One region of the Pseudoclavibacter sp. Marseille-Q434 genome, then DNA from elsewhere that is predicted to be linked to it. Evidence: riboswitches for the same ligand, from Rfam matches in the RefSeq annotation. Region 1 holds a riboswitch; the other holds the start of a gene.
What was found. Region 1 has a riboswitch for FMN ahead of ACQFZP_RS16730 (ABC transporter permease). Riboswitches for the same ligand answer to the same signal wherever they lie in the genome.
Positions count from the first base shown of each region.

Region 2: linked by a shared signal. The riboswitch ahead of ribD (bifunctional diaminohydroxyphosphoribosylaminopyrimidine deaminase/5-amino-6-(5-phosphoribosylamino)uracil reductase RibD) and the one ahead of ACQFZP_RS16730 (ABC transporter permease) in region 1 are both predicted to bind FMN.

Region 1 covers NZ_JBNPQH010000005.1:49,604-60,372, forward strand. Annotated here, with positions in the region: gene ACQFZP_RS16695 (dihydrodipicolinate synthase family protein) at 1-585, opposite strand, end outside; gene ACQFZP_RS16700 (GntR family transcriptional regulator) at 578-1,240, opposite strand; gene ACQFZP_RS16705 (ABC transporter substrate-binding protein) at 1,362-2,687, shown strand; gene ACQFZP_RS16710 (carbohydrate ABC transporter permease) at 2,789-3,661, shown strand; gene ACQFZP_RS16715 (carbohydrate ABC transporter permease) at 3,663-4,574, shown strand; gene ACQFZP_RS16720 (aldehyde dehydrogenase family protein) at 4,571-5,968, shown strand; gene ACQFZP_RS16725 (ABC transporter substrate-binding protein) at 6,316-7,383, opposite strand; gene ACQFZP_RS16730 (ABC transporter permease) at 7,440-8,249, opposite strand; FMN riboswitch at 8,351-8,477, opposite strand; gene ACQFZP_RS16735 (hypothetical protein) at 8,553-8,750, opposite strand; gene ACQFZP_RS16740 (hypothetical protein) at 8,794-8,982, opposite strand; gene ACQFZP_RS16745 (SRPBCC family protein) at 9,081-9,506, opposite strand; gene ACQFZP_RS16750 (septum formation family protein) at 9,546-10,088, opposite strand; gene pyrE (orotate phosphoribosyltransferase) at 10,100-10,648, opposite strand; gene ACQFZP_RS16760 (hypothetical protein) at 10,678-10,769, opposite strand, start outside.
Region 2 covers NZ_JBNPQH010000002.1:274,121-284,889, forward strand. Annotated here, with positions in the region: gene ACQFZP_RS08170 (SLC13 family permease) at 1-1,126, shown strand, start outside; gene ACQFZP_RS08175 (class II glutamine amidotransferase) at 1,275-2,165, opposite strand; gene ACQFZP_RS08180 (chorismate-binding protein) at 2,400-4,562, opposite strand; gene ACQFZP_RS08185 (aminotransferase class IV) at 4,559-5,686, opposite strand; gene ACQFZP_RS08190 (low molecular weight phosphatase family protein) at 5,687-6,109, shown strand; gene ACQFZP_RS08195 (riboflavin synthase) at 6,139-6,810, opposite strand; gene ribH (6,7-dimethyl-8-ribityllumazine synthase) at 6,812-7,306, opposite strand; gene ribB (3,4-dihydroxy-2-butanone-4-phosphate synthase) at 7,303-8,001, opposite strand; gene ribD (bifunctional diaminohydroxyphosphoribosylaminopyrimidine deaminase/5-amino-6-(5-phosphoribosylamino)uracil reductase RibD) at 7,998-9,104, opposite strand; FMN riboswitch at 9,214-9,356, opposite strand; gene ACQFZP_RS08215 (PIG-L deacetylase family protein) at 9,444-10,223, opposite strand; gene ACQFZP_RS08220 (glycosyltransferase) at 10,216-10,769, opposite strand, start outside.

The sequences.
Region 1 (10,769 bases):
GGAGAGCGCGTACGGCTCGGCGAGGCCGGCGATCCAGGCGAGCTGCGGGGCTGCGCTGCGCACCCGGGCGAACATGACCGGGTCGGCGATGGCGTACTTGACACCGACGACGTTTGGGCTCCGGGCCGCCAGCTCCGCGATCATCGAGCCGTCCACCCACGGGTTCCGGACGTAGAGCACGACCCCCAGCTCGGGGAGCGCGTCCGCGATCGTCGCGTGGTAGTCGATCCACCCCGTGCGGGAGATGTAGGGATGCACGGGCTGGTGGATCATGACCATCTCGGCGCCGACCTCCGCCGCCGCCCGGCCATCCGCGATCGCCGTGTCGGTGTCGAAGCCGATGCCGGCGACGATGAGCGCCCTGCCGCTCGCGTGGGTCGAGACGGCACGCACGATGTCGAGGCGCTCGTCGGGGCGGAGCGCGTAGAACTCGCCAGTGTTCCCGTTGGGGGTGAGGACCCGAACGCCCGCGTCGAGCATCCGGTCGAGCACTGATCTCAGGGTCTGGAAGTCGATGGCGCCGTCGGCGAACGGCGTCACCGGGATCGCCACGACGTCCGAGAGGCGGGCTGCTTGCTCATGCATGGTGTTCCTCCAGGAGAGTGAGGGCGTGTTCGGTGAAGCGTCGGATGTGGAGGTCGACGAGGTGCTTGGCCTCTTCGGCGTCGCCTCGCGCGGCGGCCTCGAGGATCGCGACGTGCTCGTGCGCCTCGTGGACCCAGGTGATCCCGTTCTGCCAGGCCGTCACGCTGATGAGCGCCGTCTGGTCGCGCAGGTCGTCGAGCATGGAGAGCAGGAGGGGGTTGCCGCAGCTCGCGTAGGTCAGCCGGTGGAAGTCGCGGTTGGCGATGCTCCGCTCGGCGCTGTCCTTCGCGGCTTCGGAGCGCTCGAGAGCGTGCTGCGCCGCGGTCAGATCGATGCCGTTGCCGACCGCGAGCCTGACAGCCTCCGGCTCGAGCAGACAGCGCACCTCGAAGACGGCACGCGCCATCTCGTAGTCGACGGAGCGGACCACGGCGCCGCGGTACTCCATCATCGTGACCAAGCCGAGTCCCGCCAGCGTCTTCAGCGCTTCGCGCACGGGGGTCTTCGACACCCCGAAGCTCGCGGCGAGCTCTGACTCGACCAGGGGCTGCCCCGCTCGAAGTGCTCCAGAGAGGATCGATTTCCTCAACGATTCAACTACATGCCCAGTACGCGACAACGGCGTCGCCATCGGGGCCAAGGGTTCAAAGCTCATGTGGCCCTCCTTCGAAATGGACACTAGCACGATCTGATAGAGCATGTATGGTGTCTAGTATATGATCGACCGCATCGCCGCTCGACGGTGCAACGGCAACGAGGCCACGAAAGGAATCGCAATGACGCGTTCTCACCCCCGGAGACGGAAGCTCACGACCGCAGCGCTTGCCGGCGCACTCACCGCGACACTCGCGCTGACAGCCTGCGCGGGCGGAGGCGACGTCGCGGAGGACGGCGTCGTCACGCTGCAGCTGTGGGATACGGACACCAGGCCGGAGCGGACGGAGAGCCTCCAAGAGCTCATCTCCATGTTCGAGGCCGAGAACCCGGACATCAAGATCGAGTACCTCGGGCTCCCGACCGACTCCTACATGCAGAAGATCGGCACCGCGATCGCGACAAACTCGACCCCTGACCTCGTCACCCCGAAGGCTTCCGACCTCTCCGGCCTCGTCGCCCAGGGCGCGCTCGCCCCCATCGACGACCTCATCGAGGCGGGCGGATGGGAGGAGCAGCTCGACCCCGGCCTCGTCGACAGCACGCGCAAGGCCGTCCCAGACGGGGCCCTCTACATGACACCGGCCACGGCGATCGCCGACACCATCTACTACCGGGCCGACTGGCTCGCGGATGCGGGCCTCGGCGTGCCGGAGAACTGGGACGAGTTCGACGCGGCAGCGGCCGCGCTGACCGACCAGTCGTCCGGACAGTTCGGGTACACCATCCGCGGTGGCAACGGCTTCTTCCCGCAGTTCATGCAGATGGTCTACACGCGAGCAGGCATCGCCGAGATCTTCGACGAGAGCGGCAAGGCGACCCTCGACGACCCGGCGGTCATCGAGGCCGCCCAGAAGTACGTCGACCTCTACAAGACGACGACCGCCGAGAGCGACCTGACGGCCGACTTCAAGGTGATGATCGCGCAGTTCACCGGCGGCGGTGCCGGCATGCTCAGCCACTCGATCGGCTCGTACCCGACCATGCTGCAGACTCTCGAGCCCGAGCAGATCGCCGTCAACACCCCGTACGAGGCGGACAACGGCGTCGAGGTGATCGGACGCCTCACGACCGGCTTCGCGATGTTCGAGCAGAGCGAGAAGAAGGAGGCCGCCTCCAAGTTCCTCGAGTTCACGATGGGCCAGGAGGGCAACAGCTTCTGGGCCGAGGCCTCCGGCTACATCCCCGGCAACACCGCGGTGTTCGAGGACCAGTGGGTGCAGGACAACCCAGCCATCTCAGCAGCCATCGCGTCGAGCCAGAACCCCGACGCCGTGTCCATGAACGTGCCCTACTACCTGCCCGAGTGGACGTCCATCACCGGCACCGACATGCTCCCCGACTGGCAGCGCGTCCTCCAGGGGCAGATGACGGTCACCGAGTTCTGCACCAAGTGGGCGGACTCCCTCACCGAGGCCAACGAACGGTACCAAGAACTCACATCTTGATCCTGCGATCAAGCCGCGCCGTGGCGGGAGCTCTCTCCCGCCACGGTGGAAAGGAAATGATGACGAAAACGGTCCCCCAGACGAAGCCGCCAAGGCCGAAGATGAACCGCACGAAGTGGTACCCGTACGCACTGATCGCCCCGGCCGCCGCGCTGGTCCTGATCTTCCTCGTCTACCCCGTAGGCAGCGTCTTCTACTACAGCCTCCAGCAGTACAACCCGACGTTCCCGATCTACAACGGCTTCGTGGGGCTCGGCAACTTCGCCGACATCGCCTCGGACGAGAAGTTCTGGCGCAGTCTCGGCTTCACGTTCCAGTGGGTGATCGTCGAGGTCGGCCTCCAGTTCATCTTCGGGATGATCCTGGCCCTCCTCATCAACCAGGCGTTCAAGGGCCGAGGCATCGTGCGCTCGCTGGTCTTCACGCCGTGGGCGGTCGCCGGCATCCTCACCACCACGATCTGGCTGCTCATCTACAACCCGACGACGGGCCTCGGGCGCTACCTGGCCGACATGGGCCTCGTCCAGTACGGCACCTCGCTGCTGTCCGGCGAGGGAACGGCGTTCTGGGCGGCGGTCCTCGCCGAGCTCTGGAAGGGCGCGCCCTTCTTCGCGATCCTCATCCTCGCCGACCTGCAGTCGGTCCCGCAGGACCTCTACGAGTCCGCCGAGATGGACGGTGCGGGTCGCATCCGCAAGTTCGTGTCGATCACCTGGCCGCACGTGCGCCAGGCCGTGGTCATCGCGACCCTGCTCAGGGCGGTGTGGGAGTTCAACAACGTCGACCTCCTCTTCACGCTGACGGGCGGTGGGCCCGCCGGCTCGACGACCACGCTTCCCCTCTACGTCGCCCAGACCGCGATCTTCGACCGCGAGTTCGGCTACGGGTCGGCGCTGACCGTCATCGCCTTCATCATCCTCATCGTGTTCACCGTGATCTATCTCCGAGCGAACCGCTTCGGACGGGAGAACTGACATGTCCCTCACCACACTCGCGCAGCCGCAGGGCCTTCCGGCGCCCACAGAGCCCGAAACGCCCACGAGCAAGAAGGAGGCTCCGCTCAACAAGCCGCGGCCGAAGTCGCTGCTCGACCGGCTCCTGCTCGCCGTGCCGCTGACGATCGCGCTGATCTTCACGCTCGTGCCGTTCTACTGGATGCTGCTGTTCGCCTTCCGCCCAGCCGGCTCGACATCGCTGGTGCCATGGCCCATCACCTTCGACCACTTCATCAAGGTGTGGAACGGGAACGGCTTCGGCGTCTTTTTCCTCAACAGCCTGTACGTGGCCGGCGTGAGCCTTGTCATCTCCACCGTCATCGGCCTCCTCGGCGGCTACGCGCTCGCCCGGTTCGCCTTCAAGGGCAAGTCGGCGTTCGTGCTGATCATGCTCTGCACGCAGTTCATCCCAGGTGCGATGCTGCTGATCCCCCTGTTCCAGGTCTTCAACGGGCTCGGCCTGACGAACTCGCTCTGGGCGCTCATCATCTCCGACACGGTCTTCCAGCTGCCACTCTCGCTGGTCTTGATGGCCGGGTTCATACGCAACGTGCCCATCGACCTGGAGGAGCAGGCGTGGGTCGACGGATGCTCTCGGTTCAGAGCCTTCATCACCGTCGTCCTGCCGCTGCTCAAGCCGGGCATCGTCGCCGTCGGCTCGTTCGCCTTCATCAGCGCGTGGAACAACTTCCTCTTCGCGATCATGTTCATCACCTCGCAGGACCAGTTCACGATCCCGGTCGGGCTGAGCTACCTGCTCGGCGAGTTCGGGACCGACTTCGGCGCGCTGGCAGCCGGCGGCGTCGTCGCGGTCGTGCCCGTCGTCGCGGTCTTCGCCTACGTGCAGAAGTACCTGGTTCAGGGCCTCAGCGCTGGGGCGGTCAAGGGGTGAGCGTCGACGCCTGGACCCTCCTCCGGAACACGGAACGCGGTGTTCGCGCCCGTGGGCTCCGCGCCGCGGCGGCCGCCATCCGGGAGGATGCATCGGAGCTGGTCGCGATCGCGGCCGCCGAGACGAGCCTCAGCGCAGCCCGCCTCGGTGGGGAGATCGAACGCACGGCCTCGCAGGCCGAGCTGTTCGCCGACCTCATCGACGAGGGCAGGTACCTCGACGCGGCGATCGACCACGAGGCGCCTGGCGCGCCGGAGCTGCGCCGAATGCGCGTGCCGATCGGGCCGGTTGCCGTCTTCGCGGCGGGCAACTTCCCATTCGCCTTCGGCGTCTTCGGTGGGGACACGGTTTCCGCCCTCGCCGCGGGTTGCCCCGTGGTCGTGAAGACGCATCCCGATCTCCCCGAGACGAGCAGCGCGACCCACCTGGTGGTGCGCGACGCGCTCGAGTCGAACGGCTTCCCCGTCGGTGCCCTCCGGATCGTGACCGAACGGGATGCGGGCCGCGCACTCGTCGAGGATCCCTCCGTGGCGGCCGTCGGCTTCACCGGCTCGGTGTCAGGCGGGCGGGCGCTCTTCGACTTCGCTGCGGCGAGGGAGACCCCGATCCCGGTGTTCGCGGAGATGAGCAGCACCAATCCGACGGTCGTCGCGCCAGAGGCCGCCGAGACCGATGCCGAGGAGCTCGCCGAGCAGCTGGCCGCCGCCGTCACCGCGAGCGCCGGACAGCTCTGCACGAAGCCGGGGCTGATCTTCATCCCGGAGTCGGCGGAGACGCTCATCGCCACCATCTCCGGGCGCATCGCCGACGTCGAGCCGCAGCCGCTCCTCTCCCCCGGCATCACGGAGCGATACGAGCACCGTCTCGATGACTGGCGGCGGGCGGGAGTGCGGACCCTCGTCGACGGCCGGGCGACGTCGCAGGGCCAGACGCCGATGCTCGGGATCACCTCGCTGGGCGAGCTCGCGGGCACGCTGGAGGAGGAGGTCTTCGGCCCGGCAGCGCTGCTGGTCACCTACGGGTCGCTTGACGAGGTCCCCGGAACGCTCCGTGCGCTCGGGGGTCAGCTCACGACGACCGTTCGCGCGACAGGCCAGGACCTCGACGCGATCGACGAACTGCTCGACGCGGCCGCATCGACGAGCGGCCGGGTCATCGTCAACGGCGTGCCGACGGGTGTCCGCGTGGCCTGGGCGACGACGCACGGAGGCCCGTACCCGGCATCGACGAACGCCTCCAGCACCTCCGTCGGGGCATCGGCCATCGACAGGTGGATGCGAGCAGTGACCTGGCAGAGCACGCCGGACAGGTTCCTGCCGGACGAGCTCAGGGAGGATCCGCGGTCGCGCGTGCCCCGTCGAGTCGACGGCGTGTGGGAGGGGGCGGACGCGTGAGCGCGGCGCAGAGCGGCAACGCCTGGACCGGCTCCGCTCGCGGCAGGATCGGGTCGTCGCCGCGCAGCGCTTCGGCATCCCGGCCATCGCACACGAGGAATGCCTGACCGGCTTCGCGCCCCTGCGAGCCGCCATCGCCTTCGGCCACGGGCTCGGGTACGGGTCCACCGACTGGGCCTCGGTCGGGCCGCGCGAGCTGACCGTCGCCGTCGACGGAACGATCGACATCGGCGTCCGCGTCACGAAAACGGGCGGGTGGTCACGCCCGGCCCCGTGCGGCTCGGCTTCGAGCGGCACCATCTGGCCCGCGTGACCGAGCGGCCGCAGGGCCCGGAGGCGCGCGCCTCCTAGCCCTGCGGCACGTACGCGTTCGTGAAGGCGTCGCCCTTGAGGGGCTTCTCGAGCAGGTCCTGCTCGCTCATGAACGTCGCCATCGTGGCCCATACCTCGGCGTCGTTCGTGAAGAGCGGCTGCCCGTCCTGCGCGGACAGGAACGGGATGGTCGCCTCGAGCGTCGCGAGCGCGTCGCTCTTCGCCTCGTCCGTGTAGAGGGTCGGGATGTACTCGGCGGCGATGTCGATGGACTCGTCCGGGTTGTCGATCACGTACTGCGTCGCGAGGGCAAGCGCCTCGAGCACGGGTCTGATCGTGGCGTCGTCCCCCTCGATGATCGAGTCGGCGACGCCGAGCGACGGCCCGACGAGGGTCGGCGCGTCCGCCGGCGCGATCTCGATCGTGCGCACCGGGAAGCCGGCCTTCTCGAACTGCACCGCGTCGTTGTTGACGTAGCCCATGACCCCGTCGACGGCGCCGGTCGTGAGCGCCGCCTGCTGCGTGTAGCCGATGTGCTCGATCTTCACGTCGTCCGCCGTCAGCCCGTTGCTCTGGAGCAGCGAAAGCAGCGCGAAGTACGTCTGCCCGTAGGGTCCTGGCGTGCCGATCGTCTTGCCGCGTGCATCCGCTGCCGTCTTGATGTCGGAGTCCTCCGGCACGATGAGCGTCGCCGGGTACGTGTTGTAGAGCGTCGCGACCGAGGTGACGGGGATGTCTGCGGCACGGGCCTGCGTGATCTCGTCGCCGCCCGCGTACACGAAGTCCTCGGTGCCGTTCGCGAGAGCCCCGAAGAGGTCCTCGCCTTCACCGTGATGGCGCAGCTCGACATCGACGCCCTCATCCTCGAAGAAGCCCTTCGCCTCGGCCACGTAGAACGGCACGAACTGGATGTTCGGGGTGTACGTGAGGCCGATGGTGGCGGCTCCCGCGGGGTCTGCCGTCACGTCTGTGGCGTTGCCATCGGGGGAGGTCGAGCATCCGACGAGCACGGCCATGGCCGCCACAGCACCCGCAGCGACCAGGGAGTGCAGTACCCGAGGGCCGCGAGCAGCGTGGCCTGCGGTGGTGAGGTGAAGGTTCATGAGCGTCTCCTGGTCGAGATGGGCGGGGTCAGGCGGTTTTGGTCAGAGGGTTCGGGTCAGGCGGGGAGGGGTTCGTCGGCGAGCACGCGGGCTCGTCGTTTCGTCTTGGGCTCGTCGTCGTTCCAGGTGACGGCGTTCTGGAACAGGCGCATGAGGATGTAGAGCGCGACTGCCAGCAGGACGAGCATGAGGAGCGTGGAGAAGATGCCAGGGATGTCGTTGGCGTCGCGGTTGAGGGTGAGGAGCATCCCGAGGCCCCGGCCGCCCATCGTGAACTCGCCGACGACGGCACCCGTGATCGACAGCGTCACGCCGGCACGGATTCCGGCGAGCACGCTGGGCAGCGCGAGCGGGCCCTCGACCCACCACAGCAGCTGGTACCAGTTGGCGCCGTCGATGCGGCCGGCCTCGATGACGTCCTGCGGGAGCTGCCGCACCCCGAGCACCGTGGTGACGATCATCGGGAAGAACGACATGATGGCGCACAGCACGACCGTGGGCGCGAGGCCGTAGCCGATCCACAGCACGAGCAGCGGGGCCAGCGCGATGGCCGGCACGGCCTGCGACGCGGCGACGTACGGGGTGATCGCGACGTCGACCCAGGGCAAGCGCGCGATGAGGTAGCCGAGCGGGACAGCGACGAGGATCGCGAGGAGGCTGCCGAGCAGGGCCGCGGACAGCGTCACCCAGGCGTGGGAGAGCATGGGCCCCTGCGTCACGTCGAGCCAGAAGCGCTCGGCGAGCTGTCCCGGCGCGGGGAGGAACTGCGGCGAGATGAGACCGGCGGCCGTGACGGCCCACCACACAGCGAGCACCGCGACCGCCACCGAGATCGGTGCGGAGATGCGTGCTGACGTCGTGTTCATCTACCCGGCTTTCGTGGAAAGCTCCGGGGATGACGAGGCGCGTGGGTTCGCCGAACAGGTCAGCGGATTCCACGAGCTGACGGTACGCCGAGGCGTGCCGTCACGTGCACCTCCCTTCCGGACTTTCACCGTCGGTTCCGGAATTTCACCAGATCAGCCACTCCCTTGCGGGAACAGGTCGCGGACTATAACCGCCGGCTCGGAATTACACCGACCCCGGAGCACGTGGACTCTGCTGTCAGAGTACGACAGGTCCCTGCGAAGCGCGACCTCGTGACGCTCCGCGTCAAGCGAACAGCTGGGTCAGGCCTCAGTCGAGTGGTCGCCCCGCGCCACCTTGATGGCGTAGTCGACGGGGCTGTCCGGCGCGTCGACGCCCTCAGCGGAGTCCGGCTTGTCGTCGATGACCGTGTCCGAGTCGACCGCGTCCGGCTCTGCGGGCTCGGGGTCGTTCCGGTCGGGCATCGTGCTCGGGTTCGAGAACTCGTTGGTGTCGCTCATGATTCCTCCGTCTCGGCTGCGGTCGTTCAGCGGTTGCTGTCGTTCAGCGGTTGATGTCGTCGTCGAGGCCCGCGTCTTCGATGGCCTGCTCCTCAGGGTCGGGCGGCGGCAGGACGTCGGGCTGCTGGGCTGGAGGCTCGGCTCCGGCGGCACCGGGCGCACCTGGGCCAGGCTCGAAGGCGGCGGGCATCTCGCGCTGCTCGTGGGGGCGGGGGATGAATGGTTCTGCCATGGACATGCGTCCATCGTGGGCAGATGACGCTCGACCCTTCAAGGGTCTTCAGCGGAGGCTCACCGGGCTATCCGCTCCCGCCCAGCTTCCCGCACGCGCTACTGTGCGGCCTGCGCCTCCGCGCTCTTCTTCGCGTTGCGGAGCTCGCTGGCGATGGCGGCGGCGGCGATGGGCTTCGCGAGGCCGAGGCGCTCGGCGATGCCGCCGGCGTCGAACTCAGCGTCGACGGTCACTCGGGTGCTCGCGGGCGTGATCGCCTCGGTGCGCACCTCAGCCGCGAACGACGCGCGCCCCTCGACCGACTCCCAGCGCAGGCGCTCCCCTGGCTCGTTGACGACGACCTTTGCGTCGATGGACCGACGCTGGCCGACGAGCTCCACATCCCAGCGGATGAGGTCGGGGCCGAGCACCTCGACGTGCTTGACGATGCTGAGGACGCTGGGGAGCGACTCCGGCTCCGCGTACAGGCTGAACAGCACGTCGACGGGCACATCGATGTCGATGGATTCACTCACGAAGGTCATGCGATCAGGGTAGTCGTCGCGCCCTGGGCTGCCGCCGGACTACTCGCTGGCAGTGAGCGAGCCAGTCGTGGATGCTCCCGGTGTGGAGGCGAAGCAGCGGTAGCTGCGGTGCCCTGCGTCCCAGTCGTCCTGGCTCAGCGGGTAGCTGGCCTCGATGACGAGTCCGGGGACGGTCGCCGCGACGGTCGTGTCGAGGACGTCCGTCGCCTGGCAGGTGATCTGGGCGCGGTCGCGCAGCGCTTCCTCGCCCGGGTACTCGTCGCTCTCGGAGAGGGGTGTCGCCTCGACCTCGGCGAGCAGCTGTCCGGAGTGCTCGAGGGCGCAGTCGACGACCTCGAAGCGTGGCTCCCACGCCGACACGAAGTCCTGGATGCACTGGCCGGGCTCGAGCAGGGAGGCATCGACGCCGGCGAGCGGCACCGTCGTCGTGGGCGGGCCGGCGGTCTCTTCTGGCGGCACTGTCCCGTCGCCGAACGGCTGGAGCCAGACTCCGAGCGCGACCCCGCCGAGGACGAGCACGCCGAGTAGCGCCGCCAGCACGCCGCGGTTGCGGCGCCCAGCTGCTCCACGGATGTTGGTCACGCCGCGAGCGCCTAGGCGAGGCCCAGGTCTTCGAGGCCGATGGCGGCGCGGTACGGGTAGCCCGCGGCCTCGATGATGCCCTGCGCTTCCGTGGCGCGGTCGACGATGACGGCGACGCCGACGACGTTCGCTCCGACCTTCTCGAGGGCCTCGATGGCCTTCAGCGGCGAGCCGCCCGTCGTGGAGGTGTCCTCGAGCACGACAACTCGTTTGCCCTCGAGGTCGGGGCCCTCGACCTGGCGGCCGCGGCCGTGGTCCTTCGGCTCCTTGCGCACGACGAACGCGTCGACGACCTTCCCCTGGGCGAGCCCCTGGTGCATGACGGCGCTCGCGAGCGGGTCGGCGCCCATCGTGAGGCCACCCACAGCGTCCACGGGCCCGAACTCCTCGATGAGGTCGAGCAGCACGCGGCCCATGAGCGGAGACGCGCGGTGGTCGAGGCTCAGCTTGCGGAGGTCGATGTAGTACGTCGCCTTCTTCCCGCTCGTGAGGGTGAAGTCACCGTGGAACACGGCTTCGTCGCGGATGAGTTCGATGAGGGCGTCGCGGTCTGTCGTCACGGGCCAAGCCTAATCGCCCGCCGCGCCCGTCAGTGCGCGGCGATGGCGTCCGCGATCGTGGCCCTCGGATGCGCGCGACGCCACTCCCGCAGGGCGGCCCCCGTTGGCAGGCCGTGGGCGT
Region 2 (10,769 bases), on a different contig from region 1:
CGGGGCCACGGCGGGCTCCGGGCTCGCCGCTCGCCTGACGAGCGCGATCGTCGGGCGGGCACGGACGGTGCGCGGACTGATGTGGATGGTCACCGCGGCCGTCGTCCCGCTGTCGTTCCTCGTGCCATCCACCTCGGGTCGCGCCGCCGTGCTGCTTCCCGTCTACCGCTCGCTGACGGAGCGGCTGGGCGACGCGCGGATCGCGAAGGCCCTCGCACTGCTGATGCCCACGGTCGTGCTCGTCTCGACGACGGCGACACTCGTGGGCGCGACGTCGCACCTCGTCGCCGTCGACCTCCTGCAGCAGACGACCGGCGACACCATCTCGTACCTGCAGTGGGCGCTCTGGGGCGCGCCGTTCGGTATCGCCGCGAGCGTCGTGGTGTGCGTCGCCGTGCAGGCCCTCTTCCTTCGCCGAGACGAGCGTCGCCGGCCAATCGCGCAGCAGGTGTCCCTGCAGCCGTCAGGGCGGTCGCCGCTCACGCGCGCCGAGCGCATCGTGGCTGCGGTCGTCGGCCTTGCGCTTGTCGGCTGGCTGACGGAGCCGCTGCACGGGCTCGGCATCGCGGCCGTCACGATCATCGCCGCCGTTGTGCTCTGCGCCCCGGGCATCGGTGTGATGAAGTGGAAGGAAGGCGTGGCCGCGGTGTCCTGGCCGCTTGTGCTGTTCGTCGCCGGGGCGCTCGCGCTCGGCGGAGCGCTTGTGGAGACGGGGGCAGGCGACTGGATCGTCTCCAGCCTCTTCGCGGTGAGCGGCATCGAGGGGCTCACCTCTGCCCTGGCACTCGTGGTCATCATCGCGGCGCTCTCAGTGACCGCGCACCTCTACGTCACATCGCACACCGTGCGCGCGATCGCGCTCATCCCACCGTTCCTCGCGCTCGCTGCGACGGTCGACCTCTCCCCCGTCGCGGTGGTGTTCATCGTGAGCATCGGCCTCGACTACTGCCTCACGCTGCCGGTCAGCTCGAAAGCCCTGCTCGTTTTCACGGATGCCGACGGTGACGGCCAGGGGCTCGACCCGCGCGACTTGCTCCGGCTCTCGCTTGTGGTACTCCCCGCCTACATCGCGCTCATGGTCGTCACGTACGAGCTCTGGTGGAAGCACACGGGCCTGGCCCTGTAGGCCCGCGTTTCAGCTCGGTGCGGGGACGCTCACGGGATGGAAACCTCGCTTCGTGCTGGAGAACTTCCCGCTACGAAGCGAGGTTTCCATCCCGAGACCCTGCGGGCGGGGCCGGCGAAGCAGGGCAGACCGAGGCGAGGCTCGCGACTCAGACGGCGACGAGACGCGGCTGAGCGGATGCCGTGGCCACGGCTGCCCCGGACACCGACGCGCGCGCCTCGGCTGCGCTCGAGAAGAGCGCGCGCTGCGTGAAGTCGAGCGAGTCGAGGTCGACGCGCGAGATCGTGTCCTCAGGAACCGAGGTCCAGCCGGCCGTGTCGATACCCGTCGACGAGAAGACGGTGGTGCCGTCGGCCGCGCGGAGCATGCTGAGCCGGTAATACTCGTCGGTGTGCCCGTTGGGCAGCGTGGATGCGTCGATGCCGTAGCGCGCGAACGTCTCCTCGGTGACGTGAGCGGTGCTCGAGGCGTGGACGACGACAAGCTCGTCCGCGGAGAGGATGGTCGCGTTGAGGCTCGATTCGGGGAACTCGGCGCGCAGCACGCGCACGGCGGCAGCGGCCGCGTCCTCGAGCGAGAGCCCGTCGCGGACGCCCTGGCGCACGAGACCGAAGTACAGCTCGCTGTCGGTGTCGCCAGCGATGGTCGCGCGGATCTCCGGGCGAAGCAGGTCGTCGAAGCGCCACGTGGGAACGATCGAGCCGTTGTGCGCGAAGGCGAGGCCATCCGACACGAACGGGTGCGTGTTGACCTTGGTGCGCTTGAAGTCGTCGGTCGCGAGGCGCAGGTGCACGATGCGGGCATTGGAGGGCGCGTCCGCGAGCAGCGTCGACAGCAGCGGGTCGTTCTGACCCGGCGTCGAGACGCGCAGCGATTCGATCTCGCGCTCGGTCTCGCCGAACCCGGCGGCGAGCCAGGCGGTGCCCCAGCCGTCGTTGTGCACGCTGGTCATGCGCTGGAAGGCGTCGCTGTTCATGTCTCCGATCACCTTCGTGACGGTGGTGTCACGTGGGGCTGCGTAAGCGAGCAGACGGCACATGTGCGAACTCCTTCCCAGTTGTCGAGCTTGCTGTCGGGTGTTGTTCGGAGCCGAGCGGCTCACGAGCATCTGACAATCCTGTGACAGACGTGTCGCCGGGTCCACCTTCGCGACGCTGTATGACGGACGATTGCGGCGGCCTACGCGCTCCCTGCCCGCGGCGCCTGTCCAACATGAGTGCGACGTGCGGCCGAATCGGGTCCGCACGGACGCCGCGGCTTGACGAGACCCGCCTCAGCTCCGCGACGACCTCGCAAAGGCACGACGCAGGGCGCTCGCCTTCAGCTCCACTTCGAGCGTCTCGGCCTCCGGGTCGCTCGCGAGCACGATCGCGCCGCCTGCCCCGATCGACCAGCCTCGGGCATCACGAACGGCCGTGCGGATGACGATGCTCAGCTCGGTCGAGCCGTCGGCGCCGAGCACGCCGAGTGCGCCCGAGTAGACGCCGCGGTCGCGGCCCTCGATGTCGCGCAGCAGCTCGACGCTGCGCAGCTTGGGGGCACCCGTCATGGACCCGCCGGGAAAGAGCGCCCGCACGACGTCGAGCGGCGGGACTCCGGGCGCCGAGCCGCGAACCGTGGTCACGAGCTGGTGCACGGTCGCGTACGACTCGACGGCCATGAGGCTCGGCACGTGGACGGTGCCGGGCGCGCAGACGCGGCCGAGGTCGTTGCGCAGCAGGTCGACGATCATGAGGTTCTCGGCGAAGACCTTCGGGTCGTTCGCGAGCTCGCGGGCGGCTGCCGCGTCGAGCAGCGGGTCGGATGCGCGGGCGGTGGTGCCCTTGATGGGTTTCGTCTCGTAGTCGCCGTCTGGGGTGCCACGCAGGAACCGCTCTGGCGAGGCGCTCACGATCGCGCCGCCGTCGAACTCGAGCAGCGCGGCGTAGGGGGCCGGGTCGGAGGCGCGGAGCTCGAGGAACAGATCGAGCGGGTCCGGGTCGGCGTCCGGCCTGAACTCGTTGGTGAGGCACAGCTCGTAGGAGTCCCCGGCGAGGAGGTGCTCGCGGCACCGGGCGATGTCGGCGGCGTACTGGGCTCTGGACGTGTGCCAGGTTCCGGCGACGAGGGTGTCCTGGCGGCCAGGGCTGGCGGATGCGCGGGGCGAGCTGCGCGCGTCGACGAGCGTCGTTCGAGGCTCGGCATCGAGCGCGTCGCGAACGACTTCCGCGAAGCTGTCTGCCGCTGGTTCCGCGAGCGCGAGGGTCGAGGCCGTCGCGACGACCGTGACCGCGCCGGTCGCGCGGTCGACGATGACGGCGCGGCGCGGGTCGAGCCACCACGCGTCCGGGACGTCGGGCTTGGCGGCGTCACCCCGTGGGGGCAGCGCACCGAGCATCCGTACGCCGAGTTCGTAGCCGAAGTAGCCGAGCAGTCCGCCGCGGAACGCGAGGCCCTCGCCGCCAACGGGGAGCATCCGCTCGAGGGTCTCCTGCACGGCCTCGAAGCTGCCATCGCCGAACAGCCGCAGCACTCGGGCCGGTTCGCTCGCCGCGCCCCCGTCCGAGATGGCGGCGTCGTCCGCGAGGATGCTCCACTGCGCCTGCCTGCCCGCTTCGTCCGGCACATCGACCCACACGCTCGCGGATCCCTGCCGCAGCACGTCACGGTAGATCTGCGTGGCGGCGGCCTCGGCGGCCGCACGCCCGTCGCTCTGCGGCCCGCGCACGACGCGGCTCGCGACGAAGAGGTCGCGCGCCGGCGGAGCGACCGCGTCGGAGCCGTGGGCGGGCGCACCGCCCCGTTCCAGCTCGCGTCCGGCCGGCTCCCCCCGGGGAGGTGCGACCTGGCGAGCCGCATCCACTGCCGCCACGAAGTTCGCGAGCATCTGTCGTCCGTGCTCGCTGGCGATCGACTCCGGGTGGAACTGCACGCCCCAGACGGGTCTGCCCTCGACGTCGAGGCCCTGCACGACCCCGTCCTCACTGCGGGCGGTCACCCGCAAACCTGCTGGCAGCGGCTCGCGGACGGCGAGCGAGTGGTAGCGGGTGACCAGCGTGCGCTGTGGGATCCCGGTGAAGGGGCCCGTGCCGTCGTGCTCGAGTGGCGAGCGCCAGCCGTGCCTCGCCTCGGGGGCGGCGACGACCTCGCCGCCGAAGTGGAGGGCGATGCCCTGATGCCCCAGGCACACCCCGAAGACGGGCAGGTCCACCCCTGGCGCGAGGGCAGCATCCAGCACCGCGGCCGACCCGTCGAAGTCGGCGGCGGTGGCCGGATGCCCTGGCCCGGGCGAGATGACGATCCCCGAGACGAGGCCATCGGCGACCCAGCCGAGGCACACGCGGATGTCAGCGGGGTCACCGGCGTCGATGACCCGGACCTCGCGGTCGCTGAGCTCGAGCAGCAGCTGCACGAGGTTGTAGGTGTAGGAGTCGCGGTTGTCGACGACGACGATCACGCGCCGCGCCCGTCAGGCGGGCGGCCGTCGAGGAGCGGTACGGCGCTCGCCTCCTCGAGGCGGGGCCGCCAGCGTCGCACGCGGGCGACGTCGAGGCCGAGGCGGGTGCCGTCGAGCATCGAGACGGGGCTGATGCCGTGGAGCGTGTTGAGGTACCAGAGCTCATCCCACCCCCGGTCGGCGGATGCGGCGAGCGGGTCGGCGAGCAGCTCGCCTTCCACGCGCGGGATGCCCGCCGTGGTGAGCAGCTTCTCGAGCACACCCAACGTGGTTCCCGGAACGCGCCGACTCGCGGCGGGGATCACGAGGGTCTCGCCGCGCCAGCCGACGACGGTGCCATAGGCGGCCTCGGTGATGACGCCGCGATCGTCGACGAGCAGCGCGTCCGCGGCGCCCTGCTCAGCAGCGCTCGCACGGAGCTGCGACAGGGACGGGAAGTCGGGGCCCTTGACGGTCGGCCAGCGGCGTTCGTCGAGGCGCGTCGCGAGCTTCGTGAGCGGCCGTGCCTCCGGGGCCGGCCGCAGGGCGAGCTCGACGAGCACGCGGTCGCCGCCAGCATCGCCCTCGCCGTCGAGGCGTGCCGACAGTCGCGGGAACCATGAGTCGGCGAGGGGCACGCTCTCGAACACGTCGGCCCAGATTCGCGCCCAGTCGGCTTCGATGGTGTTGGTGCCCGCGGGGCTTCCCGACCAGAGCAGCGGGTGGGCGGTCGCCGCCTCTCCGAACAACTCGCCGACGGATCGCTCGAAGCGCTCGCGGTGGGCGGCGTGGGCGATGACGCGGCCCGAGTCGACGCGCCACGATTCGACGACGCTGACGGCCGCGGTCTCCCGGCCACCGGCGTCGCTGTCGTCGCGCGCGGCACCTTCGCTGGCTTCAGCTGCACCATGACCCTGCATCGCCCCATTCTGCCCCAGGTGCCGAAGGCGCGTCCTCGACGCCGCAAAGGTGTGACCCTGCGCTGAGCACCAGAATCCGTCGGGGTCGTCGAAGGCGAGGGCGGACTTGTGGTCGCTTCCCGCGTGTTTTGACGACCACAACGCCGCCCTCGGCAGCGACTCCACGAGGGCGGCCATCCGTTGCCCGATGACCTCTCGGTTGCCATCGTGACGCAGAATGCTCACATGACCAGCATGAGCACCCCAACGAGCGTCGTCTTCGTCTGCAAGAAGAACGGCGGCAAGTCGCAGCTGGCGGCCGCCTTCCTGCGCGCGCTCGGCGACGAGTCGATCAGCGTCGCCTCCGCCGGGACCGCGCCCGGCGGCTCCCTCAACGCCGAGTCGGTGGAATCGCTCGCCGAGCTGGGCATCGACGTCGGCGACGAGCACCCCAAGCCGCTCACGCCGGCGATGCTCGACGGCGCCGACCTCGTCGTAGTCCTCGGCGACGAAGCGCAGCTGCCGGACGGCGTGACGACTCCCGTCGAGCGCTGGATCACCGACGAGCCCTCCGAGCGCGGCATCACCGGCATGGAGCGGATGCGGCTCGTGCGCGACGACATCCGCGCGCGCGTCGCGGAGCTGCACACGCGGCTCCGCGACGCCTGAGCGGACGAGCCGCCCGTTCCACCCTCAGCTCACTGAGTCCGCGCAGCTCCATCACTCGCGGAGGTCGCGAAGCTCACGAGCCGAGCCACGTGCCGCGCGAGGATGTCCGTCTCGACGTTGACGCGGTGGCCCACATCGAGCGTGCCGAGCGTCGTCGCGCTGAGCGTCTCGGGGATGAGCGACACCTCGAACCAGTGACCGTCCCCGGGCGCGCCGCTCGAGCCGGCAGCCCCCACGGCGCTGACGGCCCCAACCGCGCTGACCGTGAGCGACACCCCGGACACCGCCACCGACCCCTTGTCGACGAGCAACCCGGCGTGCACCGGGTCGATGGCGAAGCGGATGCGCCGCCACGCGTCGAAGTGCTCGACCTCCAGCACCTCGCTCGTCGTGTCGACGTGCCCCTGCACGATGTGGCCACCGAGCCGGTCGCCGAGCCGCATGGCCCGTTCGAGGTTCACGGCGTCACCTTCCGCTCTGCCCCCGAGGGTGGATGCGCGCAGGGTCTCCCCCATGACGTCGGCCGTGAAGGCATCGGCGTGCAGCTCGGCGACGGTGAGGCACACGCCCTCGACGGAGATGGAGTCTCCCACCTTGGCGTCGCTCACGCTGAGCGGGCCGCGCACCGTGAGGCGCGCATCCGTGTCGTGCCTGACGATGCTCGTGACCTGGCCGAGCTCCTCGATGATCCCAGTGAACACGCTACTGACCCGCCGTTCCAGCTGCTGCCGGGAAGTCGCGAAGGGCGGCGGCCGTCGCGACCGCGGCGAGCGCCGCGTCCGCCCCCTTGTCCTCGAAGCTGCCTGGCAGGCCGATGCGTGCCTGCACCTGCTCCTCGTCGTCGCAGGTCAGCACGCCGAACCCGACCGGGATGCCCGTGCGCACGGCGACATCGGTGAGGCCGTTGGTCGCGGCAGAGCACACGTACTCGAAGTGCGGGGTGCCGCCGCGGATGACGACGCCGAGGGCGACGATCGCATCGGGCCCGCTGGCGGCGACTCGGCTGGCGGCGACGGGCAGCTCGAAGGATCCGGGCACCCGCACGACCCGCACGTCGGTGACGCCGGACGTCTCGAGCGCCCGGTGCGCCCCGTCGAGGAGCGCCGCCATCGCCGTGTCGTGCCATCGAGCCGCGACGATCACGACCCTCATCCCGGTGCCGTCTGCCTGCACCGCTGGTGCTCCCTGTCCGCTCATCGCCGTGCTCCTCTCGTCAGCGCCTCCGCGGCGCGCGTGCTCGTTTCGTGGTGGTGGTGGCTCTCCGTGCCGGTCAGAGCCGGGAAGCCCGGGGGCCGCCTCCGGTAGTCGACGATGTCGTCGACGTGCAGCAGCACGAGGTCGTATGCCGATGCGAGCGCGCCCGCCTCGGTGTACGAGAGCATCTCGCCGTCGTCGCGCACGAGCTCGGCGATGACGCCGACCTCGCCTGCACCAGCCAGGCGCACGAGGTCGACGGCCGCTTCCGTGTGGCCGGGCCGCTCGAGCACGCCACCGTCGACGGCTCGCAGCGGCAGCACGTGGCCGGGGCGGATGAGGTCGCGCGGCGTCGAGCCGGCGGCCGCGAGCGCTCGCACGGTCGTGGCCCGGTCGCTCGCGGAGATGCCGGTCGTCACGCAAGCGGCAGCATCCACGGTGACCGTGTAGGCGGTGCGGCGCGAGTCCTCGCTGCGTTCGACCATCAGCGGCAGCTCGAGCCGATCGGCGAGGTGGCCGGGCAGCGGCGCGCACAGGAGTCCGGACGAGTGGCGGATGATCCACCCCACCCATTCGGGCGTCGCCGTGTTGGCGGCGAGGATCGCGTCGACCTCGTTCTCGCGCGAGGAGTCGTCGGCGACGAGCACCGGGCGTCCGGCCCGCAGCGCGTCGAGTGCGCGGGCGAGCTGGCCGCTCATGCTGCGACCCCCTCGGCGGCGACGGCGCCGACGTGCTGGGGGTGCGCGCGCGTGTCCCGAACGAGGTGGATGAGCGTGTCGACGCCAAGCGGCTGCACGGACTCGGTGGTCCACCGGTTCGCGTCGCGCAGACGCCCGACGTCGAGCGACGCGACGGAACTCGCGCCGTCGCCCAGGAGGATCGGCGCGAGGTATGCGTCGATCTCGTCGACGAGACCAGCTCGCAGGAACGCCGCCGAGATGGTCGGACCGCCCTCGACGATCACGTGGCGGGCGCCGAGCAGGTGCAGCTCCTCGAGCGCGGTGACTGGGTCGTGGGTCCTCAGGTGGACGAACAGCTCGGGGTCGGCGCGAACGGCGGCATCGGCGGCCACATCCCGCATGCCCATGACGACGCGCAGAGGCTGGGGCGCATGGACGGCCGCGGGCCCACGGACGGAGAGCGTCGGGTCATCGGCGCGCTGCGTGCCCGTGCCCACGAGGATCGCGCAGGCCTCGGCCCGCCGCTGGTGCGCGTGCAGCCGCGCGGCTTCCGAGGTGATCCACCGGCTCGACCCGTCTGCGGCGGCGACCCGCCCGTCGAGCGTGGAGGCGAGCTTGAGCGTCACGAAGGGCCGGCCTTCGGTGACGCCGGTGAGCCAGGCGCGCAGGAGCGCCTCGCCCTCGGCAACCCGGAGCCCCTCGAGCATGCGCACCCCGTTCGACCGCAGCCGCGCAGCTCCCCCGGAGGCAACCGGATTCGGGTCGGCGACCGCGAACACGACCTCCGCGACGCCGGCCTCGAGCAGCGCGTCCGCGCACGATGCTGTCCGCCCGGTGTGGGAGCACGGTTCGAGCGTCACGACGGCGGTCGCGCCCCGCACTTCCACCCCGGCAGACCGGGCGTCGTCGAGCGCCGCGGCCTCCGCGTGCGGGGTGCCCGCCCCTCGGTGGAAGCCGCGTCCCAGGATGCGGCGCGGGCCGCCGCCCGGAGACGACGGTGCGAGGAGCACGCACCCGACCCTGGGGTTGGGGTCTCTGATCGGCCCGCGGGCCGCGAGGGAGAGCGCCAGTTGCATGGCGGCGTCGACAGACTCGACGCGGTTGGATTCTTGGATCGGCATCGCCGGTGACCTCCGCATTTCGCGTGCCACGGGGCCATATCCCGGTACCGGCGCAGCCGGAGATTCCGGCAGCCGACGCCAACGGAGGCCCTCGCCGAAACGAGCGCCTCCCATGCACCTACCATCCGGACTTTAACCGTCGGTCCCGCCTCCTCCCCCAGATAACAGGGGCCGCTGGGTCAACCGCTCGCGGACGAGCGGGTCGCGGACTCTCACCGCCGGTTCGGACTTTCACCGACCCCGGAGCATGTTGCACGGCGAGCCTAAGCGAGACGACCGTTGGAAGACAGCGTGTGACGCCCGGAAACCGACTTCGTCGCGATGTTTCGGGAAGGCGGCCTACGCGACCACTTCGCGCAGGCCGATCGCGAGGTGCACGTCCTGGCGCTGACCGCCGGAGTGCACCAGCGCGGAGCCGTCATCGTCGACGGTGAGCTGCGTGCGGTGGCTGCGCAGGGCGGCCACGACGGCGTCGCGATGCTGCTCGAGGTCGAACCATTCGAGGTCGCCGATCTCGGCCGCGAGCTCGCGTTCGCTCTGCTCGACGAGTTCGGCGAACCGCACACCGGCACCCCGCGCGGCGGCGAGGCTCGCTTCGCGGGCTCGAACGTGGTCGGGGTGCCCGTAGCCGCCCGTCGCGTCGTAGCTGATGACGAGGTCCGGCTCGTCGTGGGCGATGACGGCGGCGAGGTCGGCCGTGACCTCCTCGACGGGAGCCACGCTGAACGCCCGCAGGTCGGTTTCGTCGGCGGGACCAGCGAGGCCTGGCCGCAGCCAGCGCATCCCGGAGTCGTGGTACTCGCGCGCCTCGAGGCCCGCTGCGCGTGCGGGCGGTGTCCCGAGCCACCGGTGCTCGTCGATGCCGAGCGCATCGAGGGACCCGCGCAGCTCACGCTCGCGCACGTCCGCGAGGTCCGCGACCGACGTGTCGGCGGGAAGGACGCCGTCGACGATCTCGCCGAGCTCACCCCGCGTGCAGGTCACCAGCGTCACCTTGGCGCCGCGCTCGTGCAGTTCGCGCAGCAGCGCTCCGCCCGCGAGGGCTTCGTCGTCGGGATGCGCGTGCACGACCAGCGCGTGTCGCACGGAGTCGAGCAGGCTCGCGCTGCCCTCAGGCACGCGACGACCCCTGCCCCGCCTGAACGACCAACTGGCGGAACACGGCCAGGAGGCCCTCAGCGCTCAGATCCCAGGAGTGGGCGAGCGCGTGCTCGCGCGCGGCGACGCTCAAGCGCTCGGCGAGCTCCGGGTCGCGCAGGATGCGCGCGATGGCGGCTGCCCAGTCCGCGGGGTCGCGGGTCTCGAGCAACGTGCCGGTGACGCCGTCGACAACTGCCTCGCGCAGCCCGCCCGCGGCGGAGGCGACAACCGGCACTCCCGAGGCTGCTGCTTCGAGGGCGACCAGACCGTACGTCTCGGAGTGCGACGGGATCAGCACGACGTCGACGAGCCGCAGCTGGGCCGCGAGCGCCTGCCTGCTGAGCGACCCGATGTACTGCACGTGGTCGGCGAGCCCGTGCCGCGCCACCGCCTCGTGCAGCTTCGCTTCGTAGGCGCGTCCATCGTCGTCAGGTGGGGCTGCCCCCACGAGCACGTAGTCGGGGCGCACGTCGTCGTCGATCTCGGCGATCGCGTCGAGCGCCAGGTCGAAGCCCTTGAGCGGAT